4 regions of the Cytobacillus sp. MT66 genome follow, and region 2 is predicted to be linked to each of the others. Evidence: riboswitches for the same ligand, from Rfam matches in the RefSeq annotation. Region 2 holds a riboswitch; each other region holds the start of a gene.
What was found. A riboswitch is a leader RNA that binds a small molecule or an ion and turns the genes downstream of it on or off. The one in region 2 is predicted to bind S-adenosylmethionine.

Region 1 (8,079 bases), on a different contig from region 2:
AAGAGGTTTTGTTGTGCAGCCATTTATTTTCCTCCTGTAGAATAATATAAAAGTTCTTGCTCGTTCGTTGATGCTGTTTCCAGCTCTTTTACCACTTTTCCGTCATAGATGACATAGACCCGGTCTGTCATCCCAAGGATATCTGACAGTTCGCTGGAAGCATATAGCACCGATTTTCCCTGTGCAGCAAGGTCAGCTATGAGCTGGAATATTTCTCTTTTCGCTCCGACGTCTACTCCCTTTGTCGGTTCGTCAAAAATGTAAATTTCCGACTCTCCTGCCAGCCACTTTCCAATGACCACCTTCTGCTGATTTCCTCCGGACAAACTCTCTGCCTTCGTGTCAGTTGATGGGGTTTTAATATTTAATCGATTAATAAGATCATTAGCCTCTCTTTTCTCATCTTGAAATTGGATCAGCCCAAAGATCTTGGATAATCTTTTCAAAACAGAAACACTTAGATTGACTGCTACAGACTCAGAAACAACCAATCCTTCTTTCCTTCTCTCCTCGGGAACCAAAGCCACTCCTGCATGAACAGCATCAGCTGGGGATTGAAATTTTTCCTTTTTACCGCGAATGATAATTTCACCGGAATACTTCGGCGCCGCACCAAACAAAGCTTTGCAAATCTCAGTTTTTCCGGCTCCTACAAGTCCGGCTAGACCCACAATTTCACCTTTTCTCATATGGATACTCAGATTTTTAACTATATCCCCGTCGGAAAATGCTACTGTCTCTAACACGGTTCTCCCAATCTCCGGCTTCCTTAGAGGGTATTGTTCACCTAATGATTTACCAAGCATATGCTCGATAACGCTTTTTGGAGAGGTGATCTCGGTCTTTTCAGCCATGACAATTTCGCCATTTCGCATCACAGTTATTGCTTCACATATTTCGAATAGTTCAGGCAGCCGATGGGAAATAAAGATAATCGCTACACCCTTTTCTTTAAGAAGGCGAATCAGCCTGAAGAGCTCATCTGTTTCGTTTTGGCTTAATGGGGCGGTCGGTTCATCTAATATCAGGCATTGGCACTGATTGGAAATGGCTCTTGCTATCACAACCATTTGTTTTTCGGCTAATGTAAGTTCTTGGATAAGCCTATTGGTTGGAATATCAACCTTCAAATCTGCCAAAATATTAGCAGCCTCTTTATGAACCGTCTTCCAATTAATCCATTGTCTTTTGCCCATTTGATGAACCATCTGTTCAAGCATAATATTCTCGCCGACAGTTAAATTTCCAACTAAGGCCGTGTCAACCTCCTGGTAGACCATTTGTATGCCAAGCTCTTTTGCTTTTTTAGGCGTTCGGATATCTACTTTGTTCTGGTTAAAATAAATGTCCCCACGGTAGTGGTCATAGGCACCTGATAGCACCTTCATTAGGGTTGATTTTCCCGCGCCGTTAGCGCCAATCAGCGCCTGGATTTTACCTTTTTCAATTTGAAAATGCACATTTTTTAAAGCAGCGACACCAGGGAAATCAATTGAGATATTTCTCATTTCAATCATTGCTGCAGTCATTCCCTTCACTGTTAAAACTGGCCATTATTTCTGATAATGCTCTTTCAGCTTTTTCATCCAGTCTTCTTCAAAATCCGCTGATTCACCCCAGCCGGAAATAACCTTTGACAAACTTTCCATATTTATAGGGTTTTGCGATGCTGATAATTCTTTTTGAGAAATCAGGCTAGCGTTTAAGGCATATTCCTGTGGAGTGTCCTCACCAGCAAGCTTTTTCGCTAAAATTCTCATATCAATTTTTCCAATAAGCGCTGGATCGACTGCAGCTGTATATTGCCATGGGCTGCCTTTTTCCTGGATCATTTGCAAATCTGCGTTTGAAACATCAATTCCATAGATTTTTACTTCTTCTCGGCCAGCCTCTTTAATGGCACGGGCAGCACCAATAGCAAAGGCATCCCATGTTGCAAAGATGGCATCAAGCTCTCCTTTTGGATATTTATTCAGCATCGCCTGCACAGCATTCTGTGTTTGTCCTGATGTATCAGCAGATGCTACTCCGAATCTTTCAAGCTCTTTTATTTCAGGGTTTTCTTTCAGCTTAGCTTCATAGACCGCATTGCGGCGAACCATTGGCGGAAATCCATCTACCCATAGATAGGCAATGTTTGCTTTTCCATCAAAATCCTTGATTAGCTGGTCTAATGCCAAGGTAGCTAAAGCTTGATCATCCTGTGAAGTCAGTGTCACACCTTCAATATTTTTTAATTCATCGATGGAATCGAAGGCAACTACTTCTTTTCCTTTTTCTACAAGGCCCTTCACGGCATCTGCAGTAGCAGCATCATCACCATGCGAAATGATGACACCATTGTAATCCTGGTTAGCTGCTTGGGCGATTGCATCATGGAATTTGGCAGAATCACCGTTTGCTGTGAATACATCTACTTTAAACCCAAGATCTTCTCCCTCTTTTTTCGCGCCGGCCAAAAATTGCGCTGTATGATCGTCCCCGCCAATTTTGCGGATGACCTTAATTTTCACCTCATCCCCATTGGCAAATCTCTCTGGGACATTCTCGATGGCTGTATTCTTGCTTTCCTCTGCTTTTGACGCTTTTTCTCCTGAAGAACATCCAGTTAATAGCAGCGATAAGGCCAAGCTGGAAATCGCTATATTCTTTAGTACTTTTCTCATTTTATTTACTCCCTTATTTTCATTTTGTTCTACATTCCCATCAGGTAAGCCTAGTTTTTTACCTGATGGGCTAAAGGGGTTACTTAAAATCAGCCTGCAGTGGTTTCCTCGTAAACAGGCACCCATCCTTCTTCCGTAACAAAGATTCGTACAGCAACCACTTTGCGATCTTCTGCTAATGTAAAGTAATGGCGTACACCTTCGGGAACGGAAATAAGATCGCCAGGATTTAAATGAACCTCAAAAAACCTTTCGTCTTTTCCTTGGATGATAAACACCCCATGGCCGCTTGCGATAAATCGAACCTCATCGTCCGTATGATGATGTTCGCGCTGAAAGTTTTCTAAAAGCTGATCTAGATTTGGCGTATGTTCAGCAAGGGAAATAACATCCCAGGCTTTATATCCGCGGCGGGCAGAAATATCCTTTATTTCATTGTCAAAAGCAGCTAAAATGGCTTGTTTTTCTTCATCACTTAAAATATATTTTTCTTGTAAATCTGCAGGTAATTTGGCAATATCCCATTGTTCGTAAATAACATCCTGCTCCTTTAGAAAAGAAATCACTTCCTCTTGATTTTCAATTATTTCGTTTGTTCCTTGAATTTTAATTGTTGTCATGTTAATTCCTCCTAATTAATGTAAGATTATGGTTCTGATACTTAGCCGTTGATTTCCGTTCCAGGCGCAACGCGCACCTTAGGGCGGTTCGGGAAGCCTCCTCGTCGCTAACGCTCCTGCGGGGTCTCCCCTGTCCCGCACTCCCGCAGGAGTCTTCGCGCCTTCCACTCCAATCAACTAAGCGCTTATAGCCAATATTCAACTTAAACATAGCCAAAATTAAAAATATTAAAAACCCAATGTTGCCTTTGTATTAAGCGAGGCTTTGGCTTGCATGAGCGCCAGCTGATATTGAAATAAAAACTCGCATGCTTCTAGTACTTTCTTTGCTTCGAAGGCATCTTTGCCCCAAGCCGTAATTCCATGATTTCTTATCAGGACTGCCCCTTTGTCATCATCTACATACGGAGCAAGTGCTTCTGCGAGTGCTGGAATATGAGCATGGTTAGGGATAATTGGAATAGCCCATTTTGCATCCTCTTCCCATCGGTCAAAGGCCTTAATCAGCTCCTGCCCTTTAAATGTGACCTGCCCTTGATCGCCATATAACTCCGAAATAACGTTATTAGCAACCGTATGGACATGGAGACTGCAGCCGGCATTGCTCTTGCGGTAAATTTCGCAATGAAGAAGAGTCTCAGCCGAAGGCTTTACACTTGTGCTTCCAACAGGATTTCCCCACCCGTCAACGAGCAGGAAGTCATCCTTTGTCTTTTTACGCTTATCCTTTCCGCTAGCCGTCACATAAAACTGAAGCGGATCATCCTGAACTTTAATCGCTAAATTGCCGCTCGTTCCCATAAACCAATCCCGTTCAGCTAACTCTTCCTTAATCTCAGACAGTTCTTGAAGTCGAGAAACAATGAGACTCATCTATTTTTCCTCCTTTCTTAAGGACAGAGGGACAGGCCCCTTGTCCTTCCATTTATTTTCCAACTGCACTTTTTTGCAGGTCTTCTAAAATGTTGATGCAATCATAAAACGTTTCAAATGAATGATGCGGGATGGACATATCATCACATGTCTTCGACAAGTAATCCCGCGAAATCACTGTATCGGCTACCTTTGCTGCCTCTACATCTGTCACTGAATCGCCGATAACAATTACATGGGAATCCTCACCAGCCAATCTTCGAATCAGGCTTGGTTTACAGCAGCCGCAGTTTTGATTTGGACAATGCCGATCGCAATCATAAGGCCAATGAATTTTTATTGTTTCATCTGAAAAATCTGCCTCGTTGCAGTAAATCCCATCGATGGAAGCAAAAGATTCAAGCATTGGCTTAACAAAAAAGTCAATGCCTCCGCTGACTATATAGATCGGAATACTTTGTTTTTTCGCAAATTGAATAAATTCACCAAATCCATCTCTTATCTCTGCCGTGTCTATTACAAAATCAATAATGTCTTTTTTCAATGCGGAAGGAAGAAGGGAAAACATATTTCCTACCCCTTCCTTAATACTAATCGAACGGGATAGCACCCCGTCCTTCCATTTCTCCCATCCTGGCGGAGCAAAGTGCTTCATGATGCTGATAATATTGTCCTTTTTTGTGACCGTGCCATCGAAGTCGCAGAAAATAACAGGCTTAATCATGATTTTACAGGCTCCTTCCATCCCCAAAGCTTAATAGCTTCCTGAAGTTCAGGATACTGTGCTGCTTGATCTAATGGAATGCTGCTAAGTACAGCTTCGACTGCCTGGCGAAAAGCTTTCCCGCCGCCTTTTGCCCCCTGCGGATGTCCGTGAACCCCGCCGCCTGCATTAATGACACAGTCTTTTCCAAAATCTGATATTAAAAGCGGTACCAATCCTGGATGAATTCCTGCAGATGGTACAGGAAAAGCTCTCCTCAGAGAAGAATCTTTTGTTAGCTCCTCTTTTACTTTAATAACCTTATCCCGCTCCAATGCTACACTTCCGTATGGTGATGGGAATAAAGAAAAGTCGGCACCGGATAAACGTACTAATTTTCCAAGTAACAGTGAATGGGATAACCCATATTTTTCTGAAGATGTAAAAGCACCGCTAAATGCTGGATGAGCCATTATTGGCAAGCCAATTTCATCATCTTCCCTTAGAGCCTGAAGCACATCCAATCCATAAGTAAAGACATTGAATAACAAGGCATCTGCGCCTAATTCCTTTGCTTTTCGGGCTTTTTCTTTGAGGTCAAAGGTTCTTCCTGTAAGATTCGCAGCATATAAAGTGCGATGGCCGGTCTCCTCATATACTTGGTCCAAAACCTTCTTTCCTTCGGTTATCCTTTTTTCAAATGGGGTTAGCTCATTTTCGAAAAGAATTTCATCATCTTTAACTAAATCTACACCGCCTAGTGCTTGCTCCCGCAGCTGATCCAGGAGATAGTTCATATCTCTGCCAATGACCCCTTTAAAAATACTCATCACAAGCGGACGATCATAGACATTTAGCTTTTCTCGGATTCCATTGATTCCGAATCTTGGTCCAGGGAATCCTCTTAACAGTTCATCATCAAACTTTAAATCTATTAATTTTACCGCACCATCTAAGCTCAGCTTGCCAAATACGGTTGTTAAAATGGCTGGAAGGTCATGTGAATAATTGCCTCCAGGAAAGCTGATATGAAATTCGGCAATCACTTTTCCTGTAGAAGGATCCTCGCCAATTTCCTTGATTTTTTCTACATGGCCCTTGTGCTTTTTTAGTTGCTCTTGTTCAAGCAGGGGAAGATCGGTCCAAGAACCAACCGTTAATCCCAGCGCAATACCTTCTCCCTTTTTATGCAAGCTTTCCCTGTCAGCAATTAATCGGTATACAGCTGTAACTTGACTCAATGTTTATCCCCCTTTTATAAAAAATTCCATCAAAAAAACCTCTTCAAATAAGAAGAGGTTTTCACGAAAAAAACGACTTCTTATCTGTCAACGTTACCGTTGTGAGAATTAGCACCGTGCTCAACACTTGAGTCGGTTGCCGGGCTTCATAGGGCTCATCCCTCCGCCTGCTCTTGATAAGAAAACATTTATTTAATTGATAAGATTCAAATTATATAAAGGATTATGCCATCTCATTTAATCACTGTCAATATATTTTTAAATACTTTTCAAATCAGGATGTGCCTTGTTGAACGATATCACTTACTACCCCAGTTTCAATTAGCTGAGTTATTGCTGCTCCGTCATATCCGTGATTTGCCAGGATACTGCGTGTATTCTCTCCTAAAAGTGGAGGGGACTTTCTAATGGATAGATTGTTTTCTGATAGAGTAAGCGGCAAACGAATTAGTGAAAGATCTGGAATAATCGAGTGTTCAACAGATTGGAACATCCCTAATTCCTCTGTCTGTTTGCTTGATGCAACATCTGATATTTTATTTATAATCGAAGCAGGTACCCCTTCTCTATCAAGCCTGTCAATCCAGTATTCTGCCGTATGCCCCTTTAATAACATTTCAATCTCATAATTTAGCACATGCCGATTTTGCACCCGCTTCGGATTATTCTGATACCTTGGATCATTTACCCATTCTGGCTTTCCAAGGACTTTACACAGCTTACCAAATAATCGATCATTTGAAACTCCAATCATGATTGGCTGTGTTCCTGTTTGAAATACCCCGTAAGGTGTAAAAGCAGCATGGTTGGAGCCCATTCTAACAGGGTCTTTGCCCGTAAACTGATAGGCCATCAGGTGGTAGCTAGCCCAAAATAAGCCTGTTTCGTAAAGGGACGTATCAACCTTTTGCCCTTTTCCCGTCTGACTGCGGGAGAGTAATGCACTTACAACACCCAAGGCACCCCATAAGGCGCTTCCTTGATCCAAAATCGATACAGGAATTCTCGACATATCACTATCCGCTGCCCCATTAATCCCCATCAAACCTGAATTAGCTTGAATAATGGCATCGTATCCAGGCTTTTCTTTATCAGGGCCCTTTAAGCCATAAGCATTAATAGAAGCATAGATTAAACCCGGGTTAATAGATTTTAATTGTTCATACCCTAACCCAAGACTTTCAGCCTTTCCATAGCGAAAGTTCTCAACAAATACATCCGCATCTTCAATAAATCTTTTAACTATTTCCCTTCCTTTTTCCTGCTTTAAATCAATAACAATCGAGTGCTTATTCCGATTTAGCTGTAAAAAGAAGGAGCCGTCATTTCCTTCCCTAAACGGCCCCATTTTTCTCGTTTCATCCCCAGAACCCGGGCGCTCGATTTTGATTACTTCTGCACCCAAATCACTTAAAATCATTGTTAGCGTGGGTCCCGAAATGTTTGTTGTTATATCCACTACCCTGACACCATGCAATGGTCCTGTCATTTGAATCTCCTCCATTCCTATTTAAGTTAGAACAAGTGCAATTGACGGGAATATCCAAACAAGGGCAAGTACAATGACTACAAATACTAAAAATGGCAAGGTGCCTTTGATAATCGTGCCCATACTTTCGTTTGGAACCAAAGACTTTATGGCAAATAAATTCATGCCGATTGGCGGTGTAATCACGGCTAATTCCATATTAAGAACCATGATAATCCCGAACCATATTGGGTCAAATCCTAATGCCACAGCAATCGGGAAGAATATAGGTGTTGTGATTAACATGATGGATACTACCTCAAGGAAAAATCCCATAATAAGCCAAATCAAATTCATTATCAGCAAGATCACCCAAGGGGCAACGTCCAGATCCATAATTGCTGAAGAAAGATATTGAGGTAGACCAATCAAAGTAAGTGCTGCTCCAAATACCAATGCCCCAAGAACAATAGATAAAAGCATGGAAGAAGTTTTAACTGAATCTACC
Region 2 (8,079 bases):
TTGCTGGCGGTGCCGAATCTATGAGTCTAGTGCCAATGATGGGTCATGTAGTTCGTCCGAATGCGAAACTAGCGGAAACTGCGCCGGAATATTATATGGGCATGGGCCACACAGCTGAGGAAGTTGCCAAGAAATACGGGATTTCCCGCGAAGATCAAGATGCGTTTGCAGTCAGAAGCCATCAGCGTGCAGCAAAAGCCATTCAGGAAGGCAAATTTGCTGATGAAATCGTTCCTGTTGATGTCACTCTAAGGTCTGTCGGAAAGGACAATAAATTAGTCGAAAAAACCATTCAGTTTAGCCAGGATGAGGGGGTTCGCCCTGATTCTTCGGTTGAGACATTAGCGAAGCTTCGTCCGGCTTTCTCAGTAACAGGATCTGTCACTGCAGGAAACTCTTCGCAGACAAGTGATGGAGCGGCAGCTGTCATGGTCATGGACCGTGAAAAAGCAGACAGCCTAGGACTGAAGCCGATGGCAAAGTTCAGATCCTTCGCAGTGGGCGGTGTACCTCCAGAAATAATGGGAGTAGGCCCAACAGTTGCTATTCCAAAGGCGCTTAAGCTTGCAGGATTAGAGCTTTCTGATATCGGGTTAATCGAACTGAATGAAGCCTTTGCATCGCAATCAATCCAAATCATCCGCGAGCTTGGCCTTGATGAAGATAAGGTAAATGTCAATGGGGGCGCGATTGCCCTAGGCCACCCGCTGGGATGCACAGGTGCCAAGCTGACATTATCCTTAATTCATGAAATGAGACGCAGAAACGAACAATTTGGTATTGTCACGATGTGTATTGGCGGAGGAATGGGTGCTGCTGGCGTATTTGAGCTGCTGTAGCTTTAACCAAAGAATGGAGGAAAAACAAAATGTCAAATACAACTGATAAAATCATTAAAGGCGGAAGCTTTTTAATAGAAGATGTAACATATGTGCAGGTATTTACACCAGAAGATTATTCTGATGAACATAAAATGATTGCTAAAACAACAAAGGAATTCGTGGAGAATGAAGTGCTGCCGCAGGTGTCATACCTGGAAAAGCATGAATTCGACCGTTCCATAAAACTATTAAAGCAAGCTGGCGAGCTAGGATTATTAGGTGTTGACGTACCAGAAGAATACGGCGGCTTAGGCTTGGATAAAGTCAGCTCAGCATTGATCGCGGAGGAAATGTCGGTTGCCGGCGGCTTCTCTATTACCCATGGAGCGCATGTTGGAATTGGTTCACTGCCAATCGTCTTATTCGGAAATGAAGCGCAAAAGGCAAAATATCTGCCAGCCCTTGCTACTGGTGAAAAGATTGCTGCCTATGCATTGACAGAACCTAGTTCAGGATCTGATGCTCTTGGAGCTAAAACAACCGCAAAATTAAACGAAGCGGGAACTCACTACGTTCTTAACGGTGAAAAGCAATGGATTACCAATGCAGGATTTGCTGATGTATTCGTTGTTTATGCAAAAATTGATGGTGACAAATTTTCAGCATTTATTGTTGAAAGAGAATTCCCAGGGGTTTCAACTGGTGCTGAAGAAGATAAGATGGGAATCAAAAGTTCTTCCACACGTACCTTAATCTTTCAGGATGCGCAGGTGCCTGTTGAGAATCTACTTGGCGAAGCGGGCCGCGGACATGTCATTGCATTTAATATTTTGAACATTGGCCGCTACAAATTAGGAGTAGGTGCTCTAGGTGCGACAAAGCGTGCTATGGAAATTACGATTCCATATACAAACCAGCGTCAGCAGTTTAAAACACCAATTTCTTCCTTCAATTTGACAAAGGAAAAACTGGCAACTATGGCGTCTAAAACATATGCTGCTGAAAGTGCGATCTATCGTACAGTAGGTTTGTTTGAAGACCGGATGAGCAAGCTATCTGATGAAGAAGCAAAGACAGGCAAGGCGATTGCGGCTTCAATTGCAGAGTATGCGATTGAGTGCTCCCTTGGAAAGTTTTTTAACACAGAAGTTCTGGATTATGTAGTAGATGAAGGCGTGCAATTGCATGGCGGCTACGGTTTTATGGAGGAATATGAAATTGCAAGAGCCTACCGTGATTCACGTATTAACCGGATTTTTGAAGGGACAAACGAAATCAACCGCCTATTAGTGCCTGGAACATTCCTCCGTAAGGCTATGAAGGGGGAGCTTCCTTTACTGGAGAAAGCCCAGCAGCTACAGGAAGAATTAATGATGTTAATGCCTGAAGAACCAGGCGATGAGCCACTAGCACAAGAAAAACACTTAGTGAAAAACGCGAAGAAAATCGCCCTGCTTGCAGCAGGATTGGCCGCACAAAAATTTGGTCCAAAACTAGAGAGTGAACAAGAGATTTTAGTAAATATAGCAGACATCGTTGCTAATCTTTATGCGATGGAATCGGCAGTTCTCCGCACGGAAAAGGCATTGGCGAAGAATGGAGCTGAAAAAGCTCAGCAAAAACTTCTTTATACGCAAATTTTCTGTCAGGAAGCATTTAATAAAATCGAACAAGATGCAAAAGAAACGCTAATTGCTGTAGAAAAAGGCGATACACTTCGCATGATGCTTTCAGCGCTTCGCAAGTTTACCCGCCACACGCCGATTAACGTAATTGCTAAAAAGCGTGAGGCTTCTAAAAAGTTAATTGAAGCAGAAAAATTCACAGTGTAAGATAGATTGGCTCCCTATTTTGGGGAGCCTTCTTAATTTTTTTCTGAAGAAGGAAAAATAAAAACATTGTAGAATAATGATACAGAGTATTATGATTTTTACTGATTCTATGGTAAGATTTACTTGTCCTAAGGTAAGTTTCTCAAAAAAGTTGGACATGATAACCTTGGTGGTGAAGAAATGGCTCTTACTTTCTATTGGTATCCAAAATGCGGCACATGCCGTAAAGCTAAAAAGTGGCTCGAGGAACACCAAATAGGCTATGAAGAGGTACATATCGTTGATAATCCGCCTTCGCGAAGCGAGCTAGAAAACCTATATAAAAAGAGCGGTTTGGACATAAAAAAGTTCTTTAATACAAGCGGGATGAAATATAGAGAGCTTGGTCTAAAGGATAAGGTCAAGACATCTGCGGATGAGGAACTGCTTGATATACTGGCAACGGATGGGATGCTGATCAAACGCCCAATTTTAACGGATGGCCAGAAGGTAACAGTCGGCTTTAAAGAAGAGGATTATGAAAAAACATGGCTTTAGATAAGAATAATTGAATTAAATGATTCTTTTTGCCATGATGTATAAAGAGATCGAAAATCGCGATCATCATTTAAAAATGAAAAATGGAGGGGTTATAATGAACACACCAAAAGAATTGCGTTATTCAGAAGAACATGAGTGGGTAAAAACAGAAGGCGAACAAGTTAGAATTGGCATCACAGATTTCGCACAGTCTGAACTTGGTGATATCGTATTCGTAGAACTTCCTGAGGTTGGCGATGAAGTAACTGCTGACGAGCCTTTCGGAAGCGTTGAATCTGTAAAAACAGTATCTGAGCTTTATGCTCCTGTTAGCGGAAAGGTAGTTGCAGTTAACGAGGACCTAAGCGACAGCCCTGAATACGTGAATGAATCTCCATATGAAAAAGCATGGATGATCCTTGTTGAGCCATCTGATGCAAGCGAATTGGAGAACTTAATGTCTTTTGAACAATATGAAGAAATGATTAAAGAAGACTAATTATCGAATGAACGGAGCTCCCGCAATTGCAGGGGGCTTTTTTCGTGTTTGAAAGATGAAGACTATTCCCTTGGTAAATATAAATAAGATGACCCCAATATCCTAACTTAACTGCCAATTGACATATAGGATAATTTGCCAGATGAGCAGTATAATAATGGACACGCTATTCAAATTGGCAGGAGTTCAACACCTTTGTCTCGAATCATGAATATGGTATGGTAAGAAAACGACAACTTTAGCTCAGGTGATGACGATGAACGAGGAATTACCAGAAAAAGTAATAATTGTTGAAGGAACATCGGATAAAAGAAAAGTACAGGCAATAGTCAGTGAACCAGTTGAAATCATTTGTACAAACGGTACGATTGGTATTACAAAAATGGATGAGTTAGTCGATATGCTTTACAATAAAGATGTATATATATTGGTTGATGCTGATGCAGCCGGTGAAAAGCTGCGAAAGCAGTTTAAAAGGGAACTTCCGGAGGCGGAGCATCTTTATATTGACCGGATGTATCGTGAGGTCGCAACGGCGCCGGAACACCATCTGGCTTCAGTTTTAATAGGAGCCAATATTGATGTATTTACACAGTTTTTAGATAGAGGATGATTGACATTGCAGGAATGGACGCGGGAAACGTTTCAAGAACAAATAAACCATAATCAGAATACGGTCTTATATCTTTTCACCCCATTATGCGGAACTTGTCAGGTGGCAGGAAAGATGCTCTCAGTCACAGCAGAGCTGCTGCCAAACCTTGCTATTGGCAAAACGGATCTAAACTATATCCCTGATTTGGCCGAACAATGGGAAGTAGAAAGCGTTCCATGCCTCATCATATTTCATAACAAGCAGATCCGCGAAAAAATTTATGCCTTTCATTCAGTTCCCTTCCTCTTAGAAAAACTAAAAGCTCTCACATAAGCAAGCGTGCCTGCCCTTTAGTGTATTAACGCACTGGGGGTCAGACCCCCGTTAGTTTAACGCATTAACGCGCCGGGGGCCTGACCCCCGATGGTTTAAAGTGTTAAAGTGCGTGCGGCAGCCAGTACTAGGTTTTGACATATTTCTTGGGAAATGGGCAAACATTGCTATTAGGTGTCGAGTTTGGTCTGGTTATTCTGCGGTTTTGTCGAACGAATATGGCAGGACAGAGAAGCCTTGTGTTGAATGTAAACATCGAGGTGGGAAAATGAGAGACGCTGCTGCAGCATTTATTGATGAGGTAAAATCAAAAACGCATTTAAATCAGCTGTTAAAGGATTTAGTTTTTTCTATATGTCTTAAGGCAGAGAATGAACGGATTCCTTTGAGTGTCCGCAATGGGGAAATTGTAATGGATTACAATAACAATGATGAAATCTATGATGCTATTATTTCAGGACCAAGGGATAGCATCCAAGCCATCCTAACGGGAAAAGAGAAATTAAGAGATGCAATGCGTTGGAACGATGTAACGGTAACATCGACTTTTCGAAAGCTGCTGTTTTTAGAATCACTTTTTTATCTGTCAAAGCCCCGCAAACATATTTAGGAAATATTTTAATATTTCGCTTGACTGAATATTTACTCTTTTGGTACTATAACCTATAGGAATACAATTATTATAAAAATTAAATATTCTTATCGAGAGAGGCGGAGGGACTGGCCCTATGAAGCCCGGCAACCGGTTTTTTACACGGTGCTAATTCCAGCAGAGTATTTTTGCTCTGGTAGATAAGAAGAGATCATACTAACCCTCTTCTTATGCGAAGAGGGTTTTTTGCCTCTTCTTTTTATAGCAATAGTACAACGGCACCATGAAATCCGCATCATGAATGAAGTTCAGCCAATTACTTTCATAAAAGAAAAGGGGAGATTGTCATGTCAGAAAAACAAAAAAACTATCGATTTGAAACACTGGGTGTACACGGAGGACTTCAGCCTGATCCGGTTACAGGAGCAAGAGCAGTTCCTATTTATCAAAATAATGCCTATCAATTTAAAAATACAGAGCATGCAGCAAACCTATTTGCACTAGCAGAACCTGGGTACATATATACACGTATTCATAACCCGACCACTACAGTATTTGAAGAAAGAGTTGCTCTTCTTGAAGGCGGTGTTGGCGCATTGGCTACGGCCAGTGGAATGTCAGCTATCACCCTTGCTATTTTAAACATTGCTCAAGCTGGTGATGAGATCGTAGCAGCATCGAACCTATATGGCGGAACCTACAATCTATTTGCTGTAACATTGCCAAAGTATGGCATTAACGTTAAGCTCGTTGACCCTGAAAGCCCAGAAAACTTCCGCGAAGCAATAACTGATAAAACAAAAGCTATATTTGCTGAAACAATCGGCAACCCAAGTTTACGAATCTTAGATATTGAAAAGGTGGCGGAGATTGCCCATGAAAATGGTATACCGCTAATCGTTGACAACACATTTGCCACTCCATACCTTTGCCGACCAATCGAACACGGTGCAGATATTGTTGTGCATTCTGCAACAAAATGGCTTTTAGGAAACGGTACTACTATGGGCGGGATCATTGTAGACGGCGGAAAATTTGACTGGAATTCACCAAAATTCCCTGGATTCACAGAGCCTGATTCAAGTTACCATGACCTTGTTTACAGCGAAGCTCTTGGAGCTGTAGCGTATATCATTAAAGCACGAGTACAGCTTCTAAGAGATATGGGGCCATCATTAAGCCCGCAGAGTGCGTTCCAATTTACCCTTGGTTTAGAAACTCTTCACGTAAGAATGAAGGAGCATATTGCTAATACTAAGAAAGTGGTAGAATATCTAGATGCACATCCAGCAGTTAATTGGGTATTGTACCCAGGAAGTGAAAACCACCCTGATAAGGCATTGGCTGATAAGTATTTGCCAAAAGGTGCTGGTTCGGTTGTAGTTTTTGGCATTGAAGGCGGCAGAGAAGCTGGTGCTAAATTTATCAACGGACTGGAGCTATGGGCACATGTGGCTAACGTAGGCGATGCGAAGAGCCTTGTTATCCACCCAGCAAGCACAACTCATCAGCAACTAGACGAAGAAGGTCTTAAAGCTGCGGGTGTTCCAGAAGATCTTGTGCGTCTATCAATCGGAATTGAGAACGTTGAGGATCTTATTGATGATCTGGAGCAGGCTATTGAAGCTGCCACAGGTATTTCATCCCTAAAAACTCAAGCTTAATATAATGATTAAGGAGTGCTCTGTATAGGGCACTCCTTTTTTAGCGGCAGCAAAGAATTTGGCGAATTTTGTGTACAAAACAGGGATTTAGAGGATATCGGTAAAATGATAAGAACGGCGGGGATGAAAGCGTTTTAAAGATAAATGTTCACTAATTTGCCATTAAAATCAGTTAATTTCGTCATTGTGAAGATAGAATTCACGTGCTAGAATGTAAAACGTGAAATTAAATCGCAATGATGAAAGGATTGGTTTTTATTAACCAGCTGCATTTAAATTACACAAGTGACATGGAAAAAGCAATGCATGGAGCACACAGGGTTGGATATGAGCTTTATTGCAGAAAACATGAAATCAGAATGAAAGTTGAAAAAAGACGCGAAGCAGATTATGTAAAAAGCCAGCGGATCGTAGCAGATATAGAAAGAAAGATTCATTCTTAAAGTTTTTTAAGAAGAAAGAAAAGGGAACAGTTTTCTAAACAAACTGTTCCCTTTTTCTATTTTAAAGGAGTATAATTTTATAGTGTATTCTCATTTAACTATCTGATTATACATGAAAATTATCCAGAGGGATAAAATAAATATCGGTTGTTTTTTTAGCGGTCTTTCTATGATACATATGCAAAAGTAAGGATTTTTCAAATTAACCGGGGAATCCTTCGAAAGAGTTGCTAACAGTTTTCATTTGTTATAAGATTGTAATGAGAATAAAATGAGAATAGAGGGTTGCGGTTCATTTCCGCATGAATAAATCTTCTTTCATTATGGAGGTATAATTTATGGCAGGATCAACATTATCAATCAAAGATCTTCATGTTGAGATTGAAGGTAAGGAAATCTTAAAGGGTGTAAACCTTGAAATAAAGGGTGGAGAAATCCACGCAATCATGGGTCCAAACGGAACGGGTAAATCTACACTTTCTTCTGCTATTATGGGCCATCCAAAATATGAGGTTACACAAGGAAGTATTACATTAGACGGCAAAAACGTTCTAGAAATGGAAGTTGATGAACGTGCACAAGCTGGCCTTTTCTTAGCTATGCAATATCCAAGTGAAATTGCCGGTGTGACAAATGCTGACTTCCTTCGTTCAGCCATCAATAGCCGCCGTGAAGAAGGCGACGAAATTTCATTAATGAAATTTATCCGCCAAATGGACAGCAAAATGGAATTCCTTGAAATGGATCCAGACATGGCACAGCGCTATTTGAATGAAGGTTT
Region 3 (8,079 bases), on a different contig from region 2:
TAATTTCCGTTAAGACCTCCCGGCAGACGGCGGATAATTCATTTAAATAGCCGCCGTCCTCCTGTTCCATCCGCAGCCGATAGTAGTTCTTCGGCATAGCGTCTGTTGATAAAGCATCTGACATGGACTCATGAAGGGCAGTAAAATCTTCGGGGTCAAGTGAAGTGCTCCGGTCACATAAATTATCCAAATAATCGCTGATTGTCTGATAGGCCACAATAAATTTAATAGCTGCAGCATATTTTTCTTTTGCCATTAAAGACATAATTGCTCCGCCCTCACAATGAAAGGTTTTATGTTTAATGCTGGCGAGTGCTTGTTTTCTCAATTCAGGATCTGGAATTTCTCCCGCTCTTTTTTTCCAGTAACTTAATTCCTTATGGACCTCTGGCAGCACTTTTCGATAAACACTAGACATTAAACTGACAGGCATTGAAGGAACACCCATATTACCGCACCTCCCTATCCTATAAAGCTAGGTTTGCTTATTACTCAATATAATACCCAATCGTTTTTAATTGGCTGATGACAAAATCCTTTGCATACTCAAAAATGTCTTCCCTTTCCGGTTCATTGAAGATTTCATGATAGCATTTCGGCCATTCTTTAAACCTTTTTTCGGACAAAGGGACAAGATTAAACCATTCATTGACGGTTTTTTTATTAACAATTAAATCCTCGCCGCCCTGCATGACCAGCATCGGGATATTTTGTGTTTTATCAAGATCTTCAAAAGCCAGTTTCATCGCTGTTATTAGTTCCCTGTACCACCTGACTGAAACCTTAGTCACATAAAGCGTATCATTTAAATCTGCTTCGCGCACATCATCATTGCGTGTAGCCATCTCAACAGTCAGTCCTGAATCCACTCTTATGGCGGGAGCAACGATATTTAATACATGTGAGATCAGATCCATTGGCTTGGACGGTTTTTTCATTAATCCTAGGCATGGGGAGGATAAAATGACTCCGGATATATTCAGGCTTTCTAATTGCATCAGACGTACAGAAATTAAACCGCCCATGCTATGGCCTAAAAGAAAGACAGGCAAATTAAACTGATAGGCAGCTTGAATCCAGTCCTTCACCTCATGGATATATTCATCAAAAGAATCGATATGCCCTCTATTGGATCTTGTTGTCATCCCTTGACCCGGAAGATCACCCATAATGATATGAAAGCCTGCTAAACGCCACATTTCAATCAGCCAGCCATATCTGCGATGATGCTCCATCGCACCGTGGACCATGACAATGACAGCTTTTGCTTCTCCTTCAGCTTCCCATTTCCACATAATCTTCCTCCTAAAACCTAAAGTTGAAACAAATCCTTATTATAAAGTATATCTTAGTAGGATTATTTCATCATAATTTAATCTTGAAAAAAAGCAATTTTTCCTATTTAAAAAGACATTATGCTAAAATCAAATAAAACAGATGGGAGTGCATGTGATGATTTATCCATATAAAGGTGAAAATCCAAAAATTTCCAAATCTGCTTTTATTGCAGATTTCACAACCATCACCGGAGATGTTGAAATTGGTGATGAATCCAGCGTTTGGTTCAACAGTGTGATTAGAGGGGATGTAGCCCCAACTATTATTGGAAAGAAGGTAAATATCCAGGATAATTCCGTCCTCCACCAAAGCCCTAACAATCCTCTTATTCTAGAAGACGAGGTCTCTGTTGGCCATCAGGTTATCCTGCATAGCTGCATTGTACGAAAAAAAGCCCTTATCGGCATGGGATCAATCATCCTTGACCGAGCAGAAATTGGGGAAGGTGCATTCATTGGTGCTGGAAGCTTAGTCCCGCAGGGGAAAAAAATCCCGCCTAACACCCTTGCTTTCGGCAGACCAGCCAAAGTCATCCGCGAACTTACACCTGAGGATATTAAAGAAATGGAGCGCGTCAATCGGGAATATGCGGAGAAGGCCCAATATTATAAAAGTTTACAAACAGAAAAATAAAATGCTAAAAAAGCGAGAGATACATAAAGTACTCTCGCTTTTAATATTTCTATTATAATGCTCCCTTAAGAAGTTCAGCTTTATCTGTGCGCTCCCATGGAAGATCAATATCTGTCCGTCCGAAATGTCCATAAGCAGCTGTTTGCTTATAGATTGGGCGGCGAAGATTCAGCATATTAATAATTCCTGCTGGACGAAGATCAAAATGTTTGCGGACAAGATCAACAAGTACATCTTCTTCTACGTTTCCTGTTCCAAAAGTATCAATGGAAATGGAAACAGGCTGGGCAACACCAATCGCATAGGCAAGCTGCACTTCTACACGATCCGCTAAGCCGGCTGCAACAATATTCTTTGCAACATAGCGTGCAGCATAGGCAGCTGAGCGGTCAACCTTTGTTGGATCCTTTCCGGAGAAAGCGCCGCCGCCATGACGAGCATAGCCGCCGTAAGTGTCAACAATGATTTTACGTCCTGTTAAGCCGGCATCCCCTTGAGGTCCTCCGATAACAAAGCGTCCTGTAGGATTGATAAAATACTTTGTATTGTCATCAATAAGTTCTTTTGGAACAACAGGATTAATCACGTGCTCTTTAATATTTCTCTGAATTTGCTCCAGGGAAATTTCCGGATGATGCTGAGTAGAAATAACGATGGTATCAATTCTGACAGGCTGATTATTTTCATCATATTCTACGGTTACCTGTGTCTTTCCATCTGGACGAAGGTATGGAAGAATATCCTCTTTGCGAACCTCTGTCAAACGGCGTGACAGCTTATGTGCCAAAGAAATAGGCAATGGCATAAGCTCCTTGGTTTCGTTGCACGCATAACCGAACATTAATCCTTGGTCTCCTGCCCCAATTGCTTCGATCTCTTCATCGCTCATTTGGCCTTCACGTGCTTCTAAAGCCTTATCAACACCCATAGCAATGTCTGGTGACTGTTCGTCAATAGAAGTTAATACCGCACATGTTTCAGAATCAAATCCATATTTCGCACGAGTATAGCCGATTTCTTTTACCGTTTCACGAACAATTTTTGGAATATCTACATATGTAGAAGTAGTGATTTCGCCCGAAACCAGCACCAATCCCGTAGTGACTGAAGTTTCCGCAGCAACACGGGCATTTGCATCCTTAGCTAGTATTGCATCTAAAATGGCATCAGAGATTTGGTCACAAATTTTATCGGGATGACCTTCAGTAACTGATTCAGAAGTAAACAAACGACGTTTTGTTGACACCTGATTTCCTCCTTAATATATATAAATATCAATTTGATACGGAACTCATTCCCTAATTAGTATGAAATTAACGAAGGGTTTTTATTACTAGAAAAGCGGAAGCGCCTTGGTCAGCCCCGATTAATGTTCGCAGGCTATGAACGCCACGTCCTGTGGCAACGCCTGCATGACCCGCATCCTGCGGGCCCTAAGACAAGACGACAGGAAGGTTGCTCTTTAACCTTCATGACGGCTTGGCTTATGACTCGAGGGGCTAGGCGCTGAAGCTGGACAATTTTAAAAGTAGAAAAAATATTCCCCTCTTTGCATCAAAAAAACCTTTTCATTGTGAAAAGGTTGAAGTCAAAACGATTCGCGCCTTTCACTCTTATCGTTCAAGGAATCCTGTCCTTGCAGCAGGTTAGCACCTTTGCTTAAAAAAACCTAAGCAGGTTGCTGGGCTTCATTGGGCCTGTCCCTCCGCCAGCTCGGGATAAGAGAGTATCCGTTCAAGGTAAAATCATAACGTATCGCCTAAAAAGATGTCAATAAAATCTTTATGAAATTTTAGTTTTTTCTTTTATATAAATAAGTTACTCCCAGTTGTTTCCTAGTATCGTGCTAATTATTATGGTACATTAATTAACGTAATTGAGCTGATTCATGTCTTATATTAGCCTTATAAGGCTAATGAAATTTTTTCAAGAAAAATTCAATTATTAGTATAGATTAATTATCCCAATGTGTTATACTATTTATACGAAAACGGTATCAAAAAATAATTTTGGAAAAAGGAAGGTATTTATTCCATGAATTCTGTTAGCATCCCAAATAAATTAACTGAATTATTAAAAGGGAATAATATTCAAATTCAACTATCTGTTCCTCAGCTTGTGGAAAAGGTATTAAATCGTAAAGAGGGATCATTGACTTCAACCGGCGCTGTTTGTGCAACAACCGGTAAATATACAGGACGTTCACCTAAAGATAAATATATTGTGGAAGAAGCAGCTTCTAAGGATAAAATTGATTGGGGAAGCGTGAATCGGCCAATATCTGAAGACACCTTTTCCAAGCTTTATGATAAAGTGGTCGACTACTTAAAAGAACAGGAAGAGGTATTCGTTTTCAAGGGATTTGCAGGCGCAGACAAAAAACATCGCCTCGCTATTCAGGTTATTAACGAGTATGCATGGCATAATCTATTTTCCCATCAGCTTTTCATTCGTCCAACTGATGAAGAATTATTAGAGCACACACCAGAATTCACTGTGATTTCAGCACCTAACTTTAAAGCAGATCCAAAAGTGGATGGAACTGCTTCTGAAACATTTATCATCATTTCCTTTGAACGCCGTACGGTACTTATTGGCGGTACTGAATACGCCGGAGAAATTAAGAAATCTATTTTCTCTGTCATGAACTATCTTCTTCCTGAGAATGGCATTCTGCCAATGCACTGTTCAGCAAACGTAGGACTTGAAGGGGATGTAGCTTTATTCTTCGGTCTATCCGGAACAGGTAAGACAACATTATCAGCAGATCCAAACCGCCGTTTAATCGGAGATGACGAACACGGCTGGTCTCCGAACGGTGTTTTCAATATTGAAGGCGGCTGCTATGCAAAATGCATCAATCTTTCACGTGAAAAAGAGCCGCAAATTTTCGATGCTATCCGCTTTGGCGCTGTTTTAGAAAATGTAGTAATAAACACTGAATCACGTCTGGCTGATTATGATGACAGCACACTGACAGAAAATACGCGTGCGGCATATCCGATTCAAGCTATTGATAATATCGTAGATCCTAGTGTCGCCGGACAGCCGAATACTATTGTATTCCTGACTGCAGATGCTTTTGGCGTACTGCCTCCAATTGCAAAATTATCTAAAGAGCAGGCTATGTATCATTTCTTAAGCGGCTATACATCAAAGCTGGCAGGCACAGAGCGTGGTATTACTTCACCTGAAGCAACATTCTCTACATGCTTTGGTTCTCCATTCTTGCCGCTTCCTGCAACAGAGTATGCGGAAATGCTCGGCAAGAAAATTGATGAGCATAATGCGAAGGTGTTCCTTGTTAATACAGGATGGACCGGAGGAGAATACGGTGTTGGAAACCGCATGAAGCTTCCATATACTCGCGCAATGATTCAGTCTGCATTAGAAGGCGAATTAAACAATGTTGAGACAATAAAAGATGAAATTTTCGGCCTCGATATTCCATTGCATGTTCCAGGTGTTCCTGATGAAGTGCTTCAGCCAAACAAAACTTGGGCAGACCAGGATGCTTATGTATCAAAAGCACAAGAATTAGCAGGGAAGTTCCGCGAGAATTTCAAAAAGTTTACTAATGTTTCTAAAGAGATTATTGAAAAAGGCGGACCATCCGCTTAATCCCATTGTAAAAAAGGAATTGCCGATCTGCGGCAATTCCTTTTTTTATATATGGCTTTTCATCCATGCCGATAAGTCTTTGACGACCTTTCGGTTAATTGCAGGCGGAAAGTAATGGGTGAAATCCTTGAAATACCAAGCTTCTACCTTCTTATCAAGCATCTTTAATCGTTTTTCCAGCCGATAGGCATGCTCTACAGACACGTTTTGATCCTTCTTTCCATGTATGATTAAGACGGGAACCTCCAGGTTTTCCAACTGATACAGCGGAGTTCTGAATTCATAGCGTTCTGGATACTTTGTTGGTGTTCCTCCAATAACCCTTTTCATCATTCTTCTTAAGTCTTTTCGTTCCACATATGTAAGAAACATATCGGTAACCCCGCCCCATGTAACAATGGATTTAGCTTCAGGAAATTGTATGGCTGTCAGCAGTGCCATCACACCGCCCCTTGAAAATCCGAATAGGTGAACACCCTTCACATTCGGGTGTGATTGTAAGAGGTTATATCCTGCAAATGCATCTTCCCTGTCGTCACCTGCAAAATCCTCATTCCCTTCTCCGCCCTGATTTCCTCTGTAAAAAGGAGCAAAAACAATAAACCCTTCAGAAGCAAACTGCACAACACGTCCGGGCCTTACCTGTCCAACACTTTTAATTCCGCCCCGCAAATAAAGCAGTCCATCATAAAGTCCCTCATCGATTGGTTCAGCCAGCAGCCCTAATACTTTCAAATCACCCGATTGATAAGTCACAATTGACAGCTTAATATGTGGATTCGGCGAAGGGAAACGTCTCTTTTTAATGATTAAGCCCACCTTATACACCTCCTTATTGGGACAAAATGATCAGAAATTACTTCTGTAAAAAATATTTATCATCTGGGCATTCACACATTTTTAGCCCATTCATACGATAATGTAGGCTTTAAAGCTTAACATGTTTTTATTAGGGAGGTCATTCTGTGAAAAAATGGCTGAAATTTAGTATTTCCTTATTGCTAGCGTCCATTCTTATTATATCCATGGCAGCCTGTAGTAAGAGTGAAATGAAAACAGTCAAAATTGGCGAAGTAACTCGCTCTATTTTCTATGCCCCGCAATATGTTGCACTTTCCAAAGGCTTTTTTGAAGAAGAAGGGCTTAAGGTAGAGCTGACAACGACTGCCGGCGGAGATAAGACGATGACTGCGCTGCTGTCTGACAGCATCGATGTTGCTCTTGTCGGCTCGGAAACTTCTATTTATGTCTATGCCCAAGGTTCCAATGACCCTGTCATTAATTTTTCCGCTCTCACACAAACAGATGGAACGTTTCTTGTATCCCGCGAGAAAATTGACAGCTTCTCCTGGGATCAGCTCAAAGGCGTCACATTCCTTGGCCAGCGCAAAGGCGGCATGCCGCAGATGGTCGGTGAATATGTGCTGAAAAAGCATGGCATTGACCCGCACCAGGATACAAATTTAATCCAAAACATTGATTTTGCAAACATTGCTCCTGCTTTTGCCTCAGGCACGGGAGAATTTGTGCAGCTGTTTGAACCTACAGCCAGTGTATTTGAGCAAGAAGGAAAAGGCTATATTGTTGCCTCCTTCGGGGAGGAGTCTGGCAATCTGCCATACACTTCATTTATGACCAAGCAAAGCTACATTGATGAAAATAAAGAAACGGTCGAAAAATTCACTAGAGCAATCTATAAGGCACAGCAATGGGTTGAGACCCACAGTGCAAAGGAAATTGCCGAAGCCATTCAAGGATATTTTGACAATACAGACCTAGAAACGATTGAAATGGTTGTTGACCGCTATAAGAGCCAAGGGTCCTACGCAACAAATCCTGTGCTGAAAGAAGACGGCTGGAACAACTTGCTTGACATCATGGATGAAGCAGGCGAACTTCCAGAAAGAGTCGACTACAAGACACTCGTTAACACTGAAATTGCTGAGAGTGTTATGAAATAACAATCTCATGATTCAAAAAATAATTGAGGAGGGCTCCTATGGATTTTTTAAATATTCATGGAATTCATCACACTTATTTCACAAAGACCTCAAGCACGACAGCCCTCTCCGATGTTTCGCTTGAGATTAAGGAAGGAGAGTTTATTTCCTTCCTCGGCCCAAGCGGATGCGGAAAAACCACTTTGCTTTCCATTATCGCCGGTTTATTAACACCAACAGCCGGAGAAGTCACCTTAGAGGGAAATAAAATTGAGGCAGCTGGAGAAAACATTGGCTATATGCTTCAGCAGGATTATCTATTTCCATGGAAAACGATTGAAGAGAACATTCTATTAGGGTTAAAAATTGGCGATAAGCTTGATACACAAAAGAAATCCTATGCTCTTAATCTATTAAAAGAAATGGGACTTCAGGGAGTCGAATCCCAATATCCAAAACAGCTTTCAGGCGGCATGAGGCAGCGTGTAGCCCTTGTTAGAACATTGGCTACTGAACCGAAGCTGCTGCTGCTTGATGAACCATTTTC
Region 4 (8,079 bases), on a different contig from region 2:
CTAAAGGGTTCAGCCTTAAAACAAAAATTACACATCAAAAAGAAAAAATACCCTATGAAGAATGGGAAAATAATATTGATAGACTAATTTATATCGGTGATGCTATGTACGCTTTATCACCTGATAAAATCAGCGCCTATGATCTGAATTCGTTTCAGGAGATAGGTGAATGGACAATAAAGTAGAAATGAAAGGGGGCTTTTGCTTTCGCAAAATATGCGAGAGAAGCCCCCTGTTGATTTCTATTGATCCTCGGAATTAACCATGATCCCAGCAACCTGTGTCAGCCTGGAATAAAAAGCTTCACCCGCAGGGCTTTTATCTAATCCAATTTCTTCAAAAGCTTCCTTCATGCAGCGAAGCCAGGCTTTAGCACGCGTAGGGGTAATTTCAAAGGGCATATGGCGATAGCGCATAGCTGGCGCCCCAAACTCTTCGCTGTATAGGGCGGGTCCCCCAGTAAATTGCGATAGAAACATTCGCTGCTTTCTTTTAATTTCTTCCATGTCGCCAACAAATAATGGAGCTAAATCATCATCAGCGTATACACGGGGATAAAAGGCATTAACTAGTTCTTCCAATGTTTCAGCTCCGCCAATCTCTCCAAAAAGTGTGTTAATTTTATAATCCATTTAAATCACCGTCCTATTTAATCCTCTATTTATATTAATTATAATAATATCACATACGGCTTTTTGTGATTCATATCACAGTTCAATAAATATTATTTTTTTCAAAATAATAGAAAGCATTGCCTCGTTTGACGGCAATGCTTTACATCAATCAAATGGATTATAATCATTTTCCTCAGGTTCCTTTGTTGTGCCAATTGAACTTTCAGCATCAAGATCTGTATTTGTCACAATGGAATCTGTTGTAAAAGCTATAATAGGATCGTATTTCAAATGATGCATTTCTGGAACACCAGTATCCATCACCGCACCTCCTCGTTTATAGAATGCAGGAATTACTGCAAATTTATTCGAGCGGAGAATTTTGAATAAGGCTATATGTAAATTCAAATGATAAGGAAAAAACATTCTTAGGAGGCAGACCTTAGTATGAACAAAGAAAAGGGATTTAATTGCCAAGAGGATAAAGATGTTTTTCATCACTTATTGGAAGAACAGATAGCCTATATTTCAGTTATGGAAGAAGAGGAAAGAATGCGGGAAGAGTTTGAAAATAATGCAGGGGAAAATAGCAATGAATTTTAAAATTAAAATAGGCTTATCCGTCCTAAATGTTCTTTTTCTTTTATGTCTATATTCGCCGCAAACCCTGTATGCCAAGCCTGATGCACCACCATATGCTAAATGGGGCAGACTTGCTATGGAAACAGCCATGGAAAAATATCCAAACGCTGATATTGTTGATTACTTGCATATTGGCAGAGAGGATAAAGGAAATATTGCAACAGAGAGATTTAAGCTATGGGCTAAAGAAGCGGGGCAGGAATTTGGAATCTATATTGATATTGATTTTGATCCAAAAAACGACAAAGTCATTAAAATCAGCACAAGGCAATCAGCTACATAAAACAGATAAAAGCTCTTGTTATAAATCAAGAGCTTTTATCTGTTTTCTTTCCTTGTTTAAGATACTGGCAAAGGCAGTATTCAAGTCTTCGATTAAGTCGTAAGAATCCTCAATTCCAACAGAAAATCGCAGTAACCGGTTGCATACTCCAGTCTGCATCCTGACAGCTTCTGGGATGTCTGCGTGCGTTTGTGTGGCTGGATACGTAATAAAGCTTTCAACTCCGCCTAGACTTTCAGCAAAACTAATCAGGGATAGGTTTTGCAAAAAAGGGTTAACCCAACTTTCATCCTTGATGCGAAATGAGATCATACCTCCGCGTCCCGGATAAAGAACATCTGTGACTGCTTCATGATTCAATAAATAGCTGGCAATTTCTTTTGCATTTTTTTCATGTCTTTCCATTCTTAATGAGAGGGTCTTCATTCCCCGTATGAGCAGCCAGGAATCGAACGGACTTAATACCGCCCCTGCCGAATTGTGATACAAAGCAAGCAGTTCGCATAATATTTTTCCCTTTGCAGCGATGAGCCCTGCCAATACATCATTATGACCGCCAAGGTATTTTGTTGCACTATGAATGACAATATCTGCACCGAGTTTTAACGGTTTCTGCAGTATTGGGGTAAAAAAAGTATTGTCAACGATAAGCAAAAGCTGATGCTCTTTTGCAAAAACAGCAACTTCAGCGATATTTGTCTGTTCCATTAAAGGATTAGTAGGGGTTTCCAGAAAAATCGCTTTAGTACTATCTGTTATTTCCTTTTCTAGCTCAAAAGGTGAGAACGAGCTTAGATATTTACATGTTATTCCCCATTTTTTAAAGGCCTTTTCAAAAAGTCTATATGTACCGCCATATAAATCCTTTGAAACAAGAATCTCATCACCGGATTTAAAGATTGAGAGGACAGTAAAGATGGCTGCCATTCCAGAACTGCAGGCATATCCTTGGTCACCTTCCTCCAGATCTGCAATGGCTTTTTCGAGGATTGCCCGTGTAGGGTTTCCAGTTCGACTGTAATCGTAGCCAGTTGACTCGCCAATCCCTTCATGACGATAGGCAGTCGAAAAATATACTGGCGGATTAACTGTTCCAGTTAGTGTTTCACTGCGGTTGCCGATTTGAGCGAGTATGGTATCATGCTTATACATATTTATCGCACTCCTTTTTCTCGGCTTAATTTCACCTCAAAATGAAATGAAAAAAAGCCTTCTTTAAGAAGAAGACTTATCGGTTAAGAATCGCCATTCTTCTTATCTTCCAAGCTTCTTTAGAAACTTGCAGGAATTAGCACCTTTTCAATCGTTTTATGATTGAAGGTTGCTGAGGCGTCTTAGGGCCTGAACCCTCGACCTCTCTGGATAAGAACTTTAAAAGTTTTTAATTTTCTTAAAGAATACAATAGGACGAAATGAAATGCAATCCTTTTTATCTGCAATTTTTTATCTTTTAGCATGATTTGAATATAATAAGGAAGAAAAAAAGAGTAACTTAAAAAATCACCGGTTTAATCCATAAAATTACTTTTTCAGTATATATATTTTCTCTTGTATCGGAAGTGCATAATTTTCACTGCATAAATATTAAAAACCTTTTGAATAACCTACTTTAAAGTGGTAAAATGTCTTAGGACACATTTATCCTCTGAAAAATATTATTATTCTTTTATTTATCTAGTAAGGGGATAAGGGCTAGAGCTTTTCTCAAATAATATAAGTTGTTATGGAGGTTATTTTCCATGAAAAAGCCGCTGAGTGGTGGAAGGCCTTTAAATCAAGACTTCTTTGGCCCAAACCTTGGCTATGTAATTGAGCAATATGAGCTTTTTTTGCAAGATCCGGAATCAATCGACCCAGAACTAAAGGCCTACTTTGAAACATATGGAGCACCTGTGGTAGAAACAGAGTCTTCAATGGGGACAGATGCAGACACTGCATCACCTGCACAATTAGAAAAAACATTAGCAGCATTAAGGCTGGCAGATAACATCCGTACATATGGCCACAGGGCTGCAGATATCTATCCCTTAAAGGATCATGAACCGGAAAAGAATCTTTTTGAGCTTTCGCAATATGGTCTAACAGAAGCAGACTTGCGAGCGCTTCCAGCAGGCATCATCTGCAAGGATGCACCAATTGTCCTTCTTAATGGATTTGATGCGATTGAATACTTAAAAAGTATATATATGGATACAATTGCATTTGAATTTCATCATGTATATGACGAAAACGAAAAAGACTGGCTACGCCGCAAAGTTGAATCTAGTGGTTTAAAAGTAAAATTAAGCACTAATGAAAAAACAAAAGTCCTTAAGAGATTAACGGAAGTTGAAGAGTTTGAAAAATTCCTTCATCGTACTTATGTTGGACAAAAGAGGTTTTCCATTGAGGGCTTAGATTCCATGATACCTTTGCTTGATCAAATTATTTCTGAATCTGTTTCAAAAGGTACAGATACCATTAATATTGGGATGGCTCATCGCGGACGCCTCAATGTTTTGGCACATGTCCTTGGTAAACCGTATGAAATGATATTTGCAGAGTTCCAGCATGCTCCTAATAAAGACCTAGTTCCTTCTGAAGGATCAATCGGAATTAGTTTTGGCTGGACAGGGGATGTAAAATATCATTTAGGACTAGACAAGAAAATAAAAGACGAAAATACGACTGTTGCGCGATTAACTCTAGCCAATAACCCAAGTCACCTTGAATTTGTGGATGCAGTTGTTGAAGGTTATACCCGTGCTGCACAGGATGACCGCAGTGAAAAAGGGTATCCAAAAACTGATTTCCGTACTGCTCTTTCCATTGTCATTCATGGTGATGCTGCTTTTCCTGGCCAAGGCGTTGTGGCAGAGTCATTGAACCTTGGTCAGCTAAAGGGCTATAATACAGGCGGATCCATTCATATTATTGCTAACAATACGATCGGATTTACAACCGAATCTCGTGATTCCCGTTCTACAAGATATGCCAGTGATTTGGCAAAAGGATTTGAAATACCAATCCTTCACGTGAATGCGGATGACCCAGAAGCTTGTATTGCTGCTGCCAAGTTTGCATCGGAATACCGTGAAAAGTTTAAAAAAGACTTTTTAATAGATCTCATTGGTTTCCGAAGATTCGGACACAATGAGATGGATGAGCCGATGACAACCAACCCGTTAATGTACAATATCGTTAATAACAAACCTTCTGTTAAGGAAGTGTACGCTCAAAAACTTGCAGATCAATCTTTTATAACGAAAGAGACGATTCGTGAAATTGAGGAAAGTGTGACAAGCCGACTTAAGGAAGCTCATGGAAAGGTGCCTAATGAAAAAGCAGACACCCCATCTATGAATCCTCCAGAAATTATTGAAAAAGGACTTCCGAAAATAAATACGGCTGTACCTGAGGCAGATCTAAAAGAAATAAACGAAGAACTGTTAGCTTTCCCAGAAGGATTTAAGGTGTTCAGCAAGCTTGAAAAAATCCTTAAGAGAAGATTAGAGGCGCTGGACGGAACAGCTAAAATCGATTGGGGACACGCTGAAACTTTAGCATTTGCATCCATTCTGAAGGATGGCACACCAATTCGTTTAACAGGACAGGACTCCGAGCGCGGTACGTTTGCACATAGAAATATTGTGCTGCATGACCATGTAACAGGAGAATCCTACTCACCTTTGCATAATCTATCATCAGCAAAGGCGTCCTTTGCTGTGCATAATAGTCCATTATCTGAAACATCTGTTCTTGGATTTGAATATGGCTATAATGTGTTTGCTCCAGAAACACTAGTTCTTTGGGAAGCACAATTCGGAGATTTTGCTAACTCTGCCCAAGTCATTTTCGACCAATTTATCGCAGCTGGCCGGGCAAAGTGGGGACAAAAATCCGGACTTGTTATGCTTTTGCCGCATGGTTATGAAGGTCAAGGTCCTGAGCACTCGAGTGCCCGTTTGGAAAGATTCTTAACTTTGGCAGCTGAAAATAACTGGACTGTAGCGAATCTGTCTTCTTCTGCACAATATTTCCATATTTTGCGCAGACAGGCAGCAATACTAAATAAAGAAGAGGTTCGCCCTCTTGTTATTATGTCGCCGAAGAGTCTGCTTCGCCACTCACTTGTAACATCATCTATCACTGATCTAAGCGATGGCGAATTCAAGTCTATTTTAGAGCAGCCAGGTCTTGGACAAGAAACTGATAAGGTAACTCGATTAGTTCTTGCCACTGGAAAAATGGCTATTGATTTAGCAGAAAACCTAAAGAAAATCGAAAATCAGGATTGGTTCCATATCGTACGCGTAGAGGAGATTTATCCATTCCCAATGCAAATGATCAAAGATGTGGCAAGCCGTTATCCAAACTTAAAAGAAATTGTCTGGGTTCAAGAGGAACCTAAAAACATGGGTGCTTGGAACTTTGTTGAACCAAGACTGCATGAAGTTGCATTAGACGATGTTGAAGTATCATATGTTGGAAGACGCCGTCGTTCAAGCCCTTCAGAGGGTGATCCAGACTTCCATAAAAAAGAACAGGCACGTATTATTAATGAAGCATTAACGCAATCGCAAGAAGGAGGAAATTAAGGTGGCAGAAATCAAAGTACCTGAACTAGCAGAATCAATTACAGAAGGAACAATCGCACAATGGCTTAAAAAGCCGGGAGATGCTGTAAATAAAGGCGACTATGTTGTTGAATTAGAAACTGATAAAGTAAATGTTGAGATTATCTCTGAATTCAGCGGGATCTTAACTGAAGTTAAAGCTGAAGAGGGAGATAACGTAAACGTTGGCGACACGATCGCAGTTGTTGATGAGGCAGGTCAGGCAGGAGCAAGTGCGCCACAAGCTGCTCCGGCACAAGAAGAAAAAGCACCTGCACAAGCAGAACAAGCTGCACCAGCTAAGGCTGAACAGGCAGCTGCTCCAGCTTCTGCTAACGAAGGTCAGCGCACAATTGCATCTCCTGCTGCAAGAAAAATGGCAAGAGAAAAAGGAATTGATTTAAATCAAGTGCCAACAGCTGACCCGCTTGGCAGAGTTCGTGCACAGGATGTTTCATCTTTCAACCCGCAGGCTGCAGCTTCTGTACCTGCACCACAAAAACCAGCAGCTGCACCAGCTCCTGCTGCACAGGTTGGAGGCAAAGAGGTAGAGCGCGTTCGCATGACACGCCGCCGTCAAACAATTGCCAACAGGCTTCTTGAAGTTAAACAGTCAACTGCTATGCTGACTACATTTAATGAAGTCGACATGACTAATGTTATGAATCTTCGTAAGCGCCGCAAGGATAAGTTCTTTGCTGAAAACGACGTAAAATTAGGATTCATGTCATTCTTTACAAAAGCTGTTGTTGCGTCATTAAAGAAATGCCCGCTGCTTAATGCTGAAATTCAAGGCGACGAACTTCTACTTAAAAAGTTCTATGATATCGGTGTTGCTGTTTCAACTGAAGAAGGTCTAGTTGTTCCAGTTGTTCGTGATGCAGACAGCAAAAACTTTGCCGAAATTGAAAAAGATATCAGTGATTTAGCTGTTAAAGCAAGAAATAACAAGCTAGCTTTATCCGACCTTCAAGGCGGAACATTTACTATTACAAACGGTGGAGTATTCGGTTCTCTATTATCAACACCAATCCTTAATGGACCTCAAGTAGGTATCCTTGGCATGCATACGATTCAAACTCGTCCAGTTGCCATTGATGCTGAAAGAATGGAAAATCGTCCAATGATGTATCTTGCTCTTTCCTATGATCACCGTATCGTCGATGGTAAAGAAGCTGTTACCTTCTTAAAACATGTTAAAGAACTTATTGAAGATCCAGAATCACTTCTTTTTGAAGCTTAATAATACCATCATGATGATGAAAAAATCAGAGTGGCATATAGCCACTCTGATTTTTTTATGGAACAAAAATACTCTTACATTTACTTTTTCACAGGCTTTAAACCTCGTTTGATGATTTCCTTTTTCAATATCCAAATCCATTCTTTCTCAGAACCTGACTTTAATGCATCACGATACGAGACAACCAATTGTTCATTACTCATAATCTTCATTTTGCATTACCTCCCAGTTAAATGGATTGAATATTCTTTCTATTCATTTCATTCTAATTGTTATTTTCCATTTTGAAAAGACCTTTAATGGAAAAAATTCAAAAAAGGGACTTTAATCATGATAAGTGTAAAATATTTGAAGCATCGTGCCCTCTATCTGTAAAATAATATAAAACGCATGAAAGGAATGTTGAAAATGAATTTACTGCTAGATCATATTGTCCATTTTATCAGTCAAGATCCTCAAGCTGCTGTTGAACAATGGGAAAAACACGGAATAAAAGCTGTCATGGGCGGAAGCCATGAATTATGGGGAACATATAACAGTTTGTTATACACAGCTTCATCGTATATAGAGTATCTTGCGATTGAAAACCAAGAAATTGCCCAGCAATCAAATAACCCCCTTATCCAGCACCTAGTAAAAGATTTAGCTAGGGGAGAGGGAGCAGGACAAATATGTTTTCGAACAGATAATATTGAAGATCTT

Region 1: linked by a shared signal. The riboswitch ahead of AC1Q59_RS21870 (2,3-diketo-5-methylthiopentyl-1-phosphate enolase) and the one ahead of AC1Q59_RS13220 (O-acetylhomoserine aminocarboxypropyltransferase/cysteine synthase family protein) in region 2 are both predicted to bind S-adenosylmethionine.
Region 3: linked by a shared signal. The riboswitch ahead of metK (methionine adenosyltransferase) and the one ahead of AC1Q59_RS13220 (O-acetylhomoserine aminocarboxypropyltransferase/cysteine synthase family protein) in region 2 are both predicted to bind S-adenosylmethionine.
Region 4: linked by a shared signal. The riboswitch ahead of AC1Q59_RS00860 (methionine biosynthesis PLP-dependent protein) and the one ahead of AC1Q59_RS13220 (O-acetylhomoserine aminocarboxypropyltransferase/cysteine synthase family protein) in region 2 are both predicted to bind S-adenosylmethionine.

The regions. Positions count from the first base shown of each region.
Region 1 covers NZ_JBXAFB010000018.1:22,925-31,003, forward strand. Annotated here, with positions in the region: gene AC1Q59_RS21840 (ABC transporter permease) at 1-23, opposite strand, end outside; gene AC1Q59_RS21845 (sugar ABC transporter ATP-binding protein) at 24-1,529, opposite strand; gene AC1Q59_RS21850 (sugar ABC transporter substrate-binding protein) at 1,554-2,666, opposite strand; gene AC1Q59_RS21855 (1,2-dihydroxy-3-keto-5-methylthiopentene dioxygenase) at 2,756-3,286, opposite strand; gene AC1Q59_RS21860 (methylthioribulose 1-phosphate dehydratase) at 3,515-4,159, opposite strand; gene AC1Q59_RS21865 (2-hydroxy-3-keto-5-methylthiopentenyl-1-phosphate phosphatase) at 4,212-4,883, opposite strand; gene AC1Q59_RS21870 (2,3-diketo-5-methylthiopentyl-1-phosphate enolase) at 4,880-6,103, opposite strand; SAM riboswitch class I at 6,181-6,286, opposite strand; gene AC1Q59_RS21875 (CaiB/BaiF CoA transferase family protein) at 6,378-7,592, opposite strand; gene AC1Q59_RS21880 (TRAP transporter large permease) at 7,614-8,079, opposite strand, start outside.
Region 2 covers NZ_JBXAFB010000006.1:246,526-254,604, forward strand. Annotated here, with positions in the region: gene AC1Q59_RS13185 (acetyl-CoA C-acetyltransferase) at 1-839, shown strand, start outside; gene AC1Q59_RS13190 (acyl-CoA dehydrogenase FadE) at 869-2,653, shown strand; gene AC1Q59_RS13195 (arsenate reductase family protein) at 2,834-3,190, shown strand; gene gcvH (glycine cleavage system protein GcvH) at 3,288-3,671, shown strand; gene AC1Q59_RS13205 (toprim domain-containing protein) at 3,928-4,284, shown strand; gene AC1Q59_RS13210 (thioredoxin family protein) at 4,291-4,599, shown strand; gene AC1Q59_RS13215 (SCP2 sterol-binding domain-containing protein) at 4,868-5,209, shown strand; SAM riboswitch class I at 5,296-5,398, shown strand; gene AC1Q59_RS13220 (O-acetylhomoserine aminocarboxypropyltransferase/cysteine synthase family protein) at 5,539-6,855, shown strand; gene AC1Q59_RS13225 (YuzK family famiily protein) at 7,092-7,298, shown strand; gene sufC (Fe-S cluster assembly ATPase SufC) at 7,637-8,079, shown strand, end outside.
Region 3 covers NZ_JBXAFB010000009.1:177,953-186,031, forward strand. Annotated here, with positions in the region: gene AC1Q59_RS17050 (tetraprenyl-beta-curcumene synthase family protein) at 1-448, opposite strand, end outside; gene AC1Q59_RS17055 (alpha/beta fold hydrolase) at 489-1,295, opposite strand; gene AC1Q59_RS17060 (gamma carbonic anhydrase) at 1,453-1,971, shown strand; gene metK (methionine adenosyltransferase) at 2,024-3,217, opposite strand; SAM riboswitch class I at 3,582-3,696, opposite strand; gene pckA (phosphoenolpyruvate carboxykinase (ATP)) at 4,006-5,592, shown strand; gene AC1Q59_RS17075 (alpha/beta hydrolase family protein) at 5,638-6,411, opposite strand; gene AC1Q59_RS17080 (ABC transporter substrate-binding protein) at 6,558-7,553, shown strand; gene AC1Q59_RS17085 (ABC transporter ATP-binding protein) at 7,592-8,079, shown strand, end outside.
Region 4 covers NZ_JBXAFB010000001.1:181,342-189,420, forward strand. Annotated here, with positions in the region: gene AC1Q59_RS00835 (beta-propeller domain-containing protein) at 1-185, shown strand, start outside; gene AC1Q59_RS00840 (globin domain-containing protein) at 243-632, opposite strand; gene AC1Q59_RS00845 (hypothetical protein) at 780-935, opposite strand; gene AC1Q59_RS00850 (hypothetical protein) at 1,062-1,217, shown strand; gene AC1Q59_RS00855 (DUF3889 domain-containing protein) at 1,207-1,539, shown strand; gene AC1Q59_RS00860 (methionine biosynthesis PLP-dependent protein) at 1,558-2,691, opposite strand; SAM riboswitch class I at 2,791-2,908, opposite strand; gene AC1Q59_RS00865 (2-oxoglutarate dehydrogenase E1 component) at 3,279-6,116, shown strand; gene odhB (2-oxoglutarate dehydrogenase complex dihydrolipoyllysine-residue succinyltransferase) at 6,118-7,377, shown strand; gene sda (sporulation histidine kinase inhibitor Sda) at 7,458-7,589, opposite strand; gene AC1Q59_RS00880 (VOC family protein) at 7,786-8,079, shown strand, end outside.